DNA from 2 places in the Rhizobium sp. AN73 genome. Region 2 is predicted to be linked to the other one. Evidence: predicted binding sites of a transcription regulator. Region 2 holds the regulator's gene; the other holds the start of a gene.
What was found. Region 2 encodes LexA, which represses DNA repair genes until DNA is damaged. Its sites were predicted from a motif close to TGTTCNNNNTGTGTTCNG; they were not measured.
Positions count from the first base shown of each region.

Region 1: the regulator LexA is predicted to act here: its motif matches at 1,147-1,164, upstream of RBH10_RS12465 (ATP-dependent helicase).

Region 1 covers NZ_JARWME010000002.1:544,927-548,095, forward strand. The annotation lists gene RBH10_RS12465 (ATP-dependent helicase) at 1-1,105, opposite strand, end outside; gene RBH10_RS12470 (carboxymuconolactone decarboxylase family protein) at 1,207-1,617, opposite strand; gene RBH10_RS12475 (efflux RND transporter periplasmic adaptor subunit) at 1,845-2,996, shown strand; gene RBH10_RS12480 (efflux RND transporter permease subunit) at 2,993-3,169, shown strand, end outside.
Region 2 covers NZ_JARWME010000002.1:1,219,814-1,222,982, forward strand. The annotation lists gene kdsA (3-deoxy-8-phosphooctulonate synthase) at 1-451, opposite strand, end outside; gene RBH10_RS15995 (VOC family protein) at 451-1,332, opposite strand; gene lexA (transcriptional repressor LexA) at 1,544-2,266, shown strand; gene RBH10_RS16005 (glutathione S-transferase family protein) at 2,723-3,169, shown strand, end outside.

The sequences.
Region 1 (3,169 bases), 670 kb from region 2:
CCGGGCTGCTGCGCTCGGTGAACAGGGTCTTGCCGAGACGCCCTTCATTATGGGCGATCAGATGGCCGGCGGTGCCGAGAATATGTTCGGTGGAGCGATAGTTGCGCTCGAGCTTTACGACCTTGGCGCCGGGAAAATCCTTGTCGAAGCGAAGGATATTGTCCACTTCTGCGCCGCGCCAGCCATAGATCGACTGGTCGTCGTCGCCGACGCAACAGACGTTCTGCGGCTCGCCTTTCGGGCGCTGGGCAAGAAGCCTGAGCCACATATATTGCGCGGTATTGGTGTCCTGATACTCGTCCACCAGAATGTAACGGAACTTCTGGTGATACTCTTTCAGAATATCGGCGTGACGGCGGAAGATGCTGATCGGGTGCAGTAGAAGATCGCCGAAATCACAGGCATTCAGCGTTTTCAGCCGTGCCTGATAGGCGGCGTAAAGTTCGCGACCCTTGCCATTGGCGAAGGCGCGGGAATCACCCTCCGGAATATCCGGCGGCGTCAGCCCCTTGTTCTTCCAGCCGTCGATCATGCCGGCGAATTGTTTGGCGGGCCAGCGCTTGTCATCAAGACCTTCGGCCTGAATAAGCTGCTTCAGAAGCCGTACCACGTCATCGGTGTCGAGAATGGTAAAGTCCGACTTCAGACCGATGAGTTCGGCATGGCGACGCAAAAGCTTGACGCCGATGGAGTGGAAGGTGCCAAGCCACGGCATGCCCTCCACCGCGCCGCCGACCAGAACGCCGATACGTTCCTTCATCTCGCGGGCGGCCTTGTTGGTGAAGGTCACGGCAAGGATTTGACTGGGATAGGCGCGGCCGGTCGCCAAAATATGGGCGATGCGTGTCGTTAGAACGCGGGTCTTGCCGGTGCCGGCGCCCGCAAGTACCAGAACCGCACCGTCAAGCGTTTCCACGGCCTCGCGCTGTTCCGGGTTAAGGCCGGAAAGATAATCGGGCGTGGGCCGGGCCTGATCGCGCGCCGCCATGGCGCGTGCAGCAATGCCAAGCCCGCCGCCGCTCGCCACATCGGCATTGTTCGTCGCCTTGCGCGGCGCTTCGGGTTCTTCGTCGAAGAACGGCATATCGTCAAAACTGTTGCTCATGCGGCCCAATGTAGTGATTCGGGATATAAAGGCCAGAACCGTGTTCTGCTTTTATTCCGGTATCGTCAGTCAAAATGCCTATTCCAAGGCGTTTTTTCGTCTCATACCCGCCTGTCGGCATCAAAAGCGGCATCGACAGGCACTTGCAGCGCCACGGCCAGCTGGTTGGTCTTGGCGGCAAGGGCGATCACCCGCAGCAAATCGGCATGTTGTTCGCCCGTCATTCCCTTGGCTTTCGCGGCTGCCGTATGGGAGTGCGCGCAATAGGAGCAGCCATTGGTAACGGAAACGGCGATATAGAGCATTTCCTTCACAAGTGGATCGAGCACTGAGGGTGTGGCCATCACCGCCTTGACCTCGGCCCAGGTCTTTTCCAGAAGATCGGGATCGAAGGCGAGATAGAGCCACATATTGTTGATGAAATCCGATTTGCGGGTGGCGCGGATATCATCGAACACCGCCTTGACGCGGGGATTGGCTTCGGGATTCTCGGCTTTCGTCACGGTGCTCATGGCTTCCTCCGGTCACGGCTGTTTCCGCGGCAGATTACCGGATCGGCAAATATTTGCGACCGAAATGGCCGCCGGGCTGCTTTTGGACGACAATTCATCACAAATTACAATTATGTAAGAAACGGATTTGTGCGTTGCCTTCGTTAAGGCATGCGGGAATACTTCGCCCGGTCCGAAAAGGTCTTTTTCGGGGCGGATTTATGCTGTGCGGATAACCGGAGAATTGTATGCGGGTGTGGAAACAGGTGGGTGTCTGTCTTGCCGTGGCGGGAGCAGGGCTCTGTCTCTGGGGCTTTTATGCGCCCGAGGCCCGCAATGTGCTTGCCAGCATCGGCATCGGAAAAGCACCGGCCGCAGCGACAGAGGTTGCCGCATCTGGTGCCGCGCCATCCGGACAAAATGCCGGCGGCGCGCGCCGCAACAATGCGACCCTGGTGGTGATGACCCCGGTCAAAACAGGTACAGTCAACGACAGGTTGAACGCCATCGGCAATGGCGAGGCAATCCAGTCGGTCGTCGTCATGCCGCAGACATCCGGCACGCTTTCGGAAATCCGCATTTCATCCGGCGCCCGCGTCGTGAAGGGGCAGGTGCTCGCACGGCTCGATGACGAGGAGCAGGTGATCGAGCGGGACAAGGCGCAGGTGGCACTTCGAAGCGCCGTCGAAAAATCGAGTTCCTACAGTAACCTGAAATCCGTATCGCGCCTTGATGTGCTGGGTGCGCAGATTGCCGAGGAAGCCGCAAAGCTTGCGCTGAGCACCGCCGAACTGAACCTCAGGCGCCGCGACATCGTTGCGCCGATAGAGGGTATTGCCGGTATCGTCGCCGCTAATATCGGCGACAATGTCACCACGCAATCGACGATCGTCGGCATCGACGACCGTTCCGAAATTCTGGTCAATTTCTGGGCGCCGGAGCGGTTCGCAACCGCGATTGCGGTTGGAATGCCTGTCGAAGCCACCTCGATTTCGCGTCCCGGCGAGACGTTCAAGGGTGAGGTCGAGGCGGTCGACAACCGTGTCGATGCGGTGAGCCGCACCATCCGTATCCGGGCGAGGCTCGACAACGACAAGGACGAGTTGCGGGCCGGCATGTCCTTCGGCGTCACCATGCGTTTTGCCGGGGAAACTTATGCCTCCGTCGATCCGCTGGCTGTGCAATGGGATGCCGAAGGGTCCTATGTCTGGCGCGTGACCGACAATAAATCCGGCAAGGTGCGAGTGCAGATCGTGCAGCGCAATCCCGACGCCGTTCTCGTGAAGGCGGAACTGGCCGAAGGCGATCAGGTCGTGACCGAAGGATTGCAGCGGGTGCGGGAAGGTGGTGCCATCCGCGTTGCCAACCAGCCGAAGCCCGAGGAGGTTGCCAGCCAATGACGACACAGCCGCCTTCGGGTCAGGATTCCAAGCTCGCCTTCACCGCATTGTTCGTTCGCCGTCCCATTCTGGCGGCGGTTCTCAATACGTTGCTGGTCGTTGCGGGCCTTGCCGCGCTGGTCGGCGTCGAAGTGCGCGAATTGCCTGACGTGGACCGGCCGTCCATCAGCGTC
Region 2 (3,169 bases):
CCAGGAACTGACCCTTCTTGACGTTGATGACGCGGCCGGTCTTGGCGGCGGCAACGAGAAGATCGGTCTGGCGGCTGAGAAAGGCCGGAATCTGCAGCACGTCCACCACTTCGGAAACGATGGCGCATTGCTCTTCGGTGTGAATGTCGGTCAGAACCGGAAAGCCGAATTCCTTCTTGAGGTCGGCGAAAATTTCCATCGCATTGTCAAGGCCGATGCCGCGCTTGCCGGAAAGCGAGGTGCGGTTCGCCTTGTCGAAGGAGGACTTGTAAACAAGCCCGATCCCAAGACTGTCGCAAAGCTCTTTCAGGACGCCGGCAATCATGAAGGCGTGCTCGCGGCTTTCCATCTGGCAGGGGCCGGCAATCAGCGAAAAACGCTCGGCGTTGGAGAAGGAAACCTTGCTGGCGCCATCGCCGGCGGTGACTTTGAGATTGTTCGTAACGCTCATCATTTTTCCTCGAAGGCGAAGGCAACGCCCTGACCGGGTGCCGCAGGCACCACCAGACGGCCGCCCGCTTTTGCGCAGGACACGCCATTAGCAGCAAGCGCAGCCTCTGTCACGGCAAGATCGTATGACAGAAAGACGATGCCCGCACCGCACAATCCGCCGTCGCCCCTATCCGGAGTATTCAGGGCGTGTCCGCTGAAGGCCGGCTTTTCGGTCAGTCTGATACGGGCGTTGCCGGTTGCGAAAACCATATCACCATTCGGAGACACATTGCCTTCACAGCCAAAGACCGTTTCGATCAGGCGCGCCGCGTTCGGAACATCGCCGGAAAACAGGACAATTTCGCTAAGTCCGGAGACCCCGTTGGCATGGCGCTCCAGCGCCGTGCGATCGCCCGGCAATGCTTGCAGCCGTTGGCAACTGAACAGGAAGAAATCCGCCGCAGCCCCGATTGCCGCGAAAGCCAGCCGGAACGCCGCCTCGCTTTGCGACCCGTCAGGCATCCGCACCGGCCGCGAAAACTGGAATACATCGCCCGCCGACACGCCAGAGGTCAGGAACCTGTCATGGTCGGCAAGTGCGTCTTCGGTTCTGGCGACGAGGGCAGAAAAACCCTCCTGCCCGTCGCGCTGCCGGAAAGCCCGATCCCTGCCGGTGAACACATCTCCCTTGTCCACTGAGGCAGTATACTTAGCCGGATCAGCAACTGAGAGCGGCTCCAGATAGGTGCCGTCGGTGAAAAAAACGCAGGCATTTTGCGTGCCGAAGGGATGAAGAGCCTCCGGTGCGACCGTAAATCCAAGGCTGGCAAGACGTTTCACGGCAACGCCGATATCCTGTACCGGCAGAACGAGATGATCGACGTTATGGGATTTCATCATGACCTGCTTCCTGCGCTGGCGCTCCGTCCGGGCATGCCTGAACGATTTGGACCGCAGAAAAGCACAATCAGGCGCAAAGAAGCAAATCATCAAAACAACAGATAGCAGCTTCACGAAATTTTAGGGGATTGCGGAACACATATGGAACATATAGTGTCCGTTCTGTATTTGTTTCGCGACTTCCACGACGATTCTAAAGGGTGTTTTCCTCATGCTCACGCGCAAACAGCAGGAATTGCTTCTCTTCATTCATGAACGAATGAAAGAGTCCGGCGTGCCGCCCTCCTTCGATGAAATGAAGGACGCACTCGATCTTGCCTCCAAATCCGGCATCCACCGGCTGATTACTGCGCTCGAAGAGCGTGGATTCATTCGCCGGCTACCTAACAGAGCGCGAGCGCTGGAAGTCATCAAGCTGCCTGAGGCCTATACGCCGGGCGCAAGGCCGCAGCGCGGCTTTTCGCCGAGCGTCATCGAAGGCAGCCTTGGCAAGCCCAAGGCGCCGGAAGCGGCCCCTGCCCCCAAGACGCCGGCCAACGATCTCGTCGGGGCCGTCACCGTGCCTGTCATGGGCCGCATTGCCGCCGGTGTGCCGATTTCCGCCATCCAGAACAACACCCATGATGTGGCCGTTCCGGTGGACATGCTCGGCACGGGTGAACATTACGCTCTTGAGGTCAAGGGCGATTCGATGATCGAGGCCGGCATTTTCGACGGCGACACCGTCATCATCCGCAATGGCAGCACCGCCAATCCCGGCGATATCGTCGTGGCGTTGGTGGATGACGAGGAAGCGACGCTGAAGCGTTTCCGCCGCAAGGGCGCGTCCATTGCACTCGAGGCAGCAAACCCCGCCTATGAGACCCGCATCTTCGGACCGGACCGGGTGAAAATCCAGGGTAAACTGGTGGGGCTGATCCGCCGTTACCATTGATCCAATGGAACCGGCCGTCACCCCTTTTTGTAACGGGTGTCATTGTGAAGATGACACTCGTGCAAGTGGGTGTGGCTGGTGCCGAATGAGGCACGGTCTGCTGGTATACGGAAGATGTGTGTCACCCGGCGGATCGGCTTACCGTGCCCCGTAAAATTCAGATGCGGCTTTCGCCTCAATGTTTCTGTTTCGCGGTAAGCGCAACGGCAAACATGCTTCTGGTGCCATCGGCGCGGGAACGATCGAGGGGCTTTGGGCAAGGCTGCGCGAATCTGTTCAATCTCGTCGTGCGCTGAGTTCTTCATTGCCACCCGCTGGTGACATATCGCAGGATGCAGCTCTCCGTACTCCGTTTTACCACTCATCAACAGCGCTTATGGGTGCCATGGAATATTTTCGATATTCCGTGAACGCTTGGCAGGTGTAGAAATGCGCGTCATATCCGGGAGATACGCCATGTACGATCTTTATATCGCCAACAAGAACTATTCTTCATGGTCGCTGCGGCCGTGGGTGTTGATGCGCACACTCGGTATCGCCTTCGATGAAAAGCTCGTTCCATTCGGCGAAGGCGTCGCCTTCACCACATTTTCGCCAACCGGCAAGGTGCCCTGCCTTGTCGACGATGGTGTAACGGTGTGGGAAACGCTTTCGATCGCCGAGTACCTTGCCGAAAGACACCAGGGCATCTGGGCAAGCGACACGAAGGCAAGGGCCTGGTCACGGTCGGCCGCAAGCGAGATGCATGCCGGCTTTTCCTCGCTGCGCAATCTCTATCCCATGTCGGTCGGCGTCAGGATAAAGCCGAAGGTTGGCGATGCCGGGCTGGCGGCCGACATAAAGCGCATCGATGCGCTATGGAGCGAAGGCCTTGCGAAATTTGGCGGGCCCTATCTTGCCGGT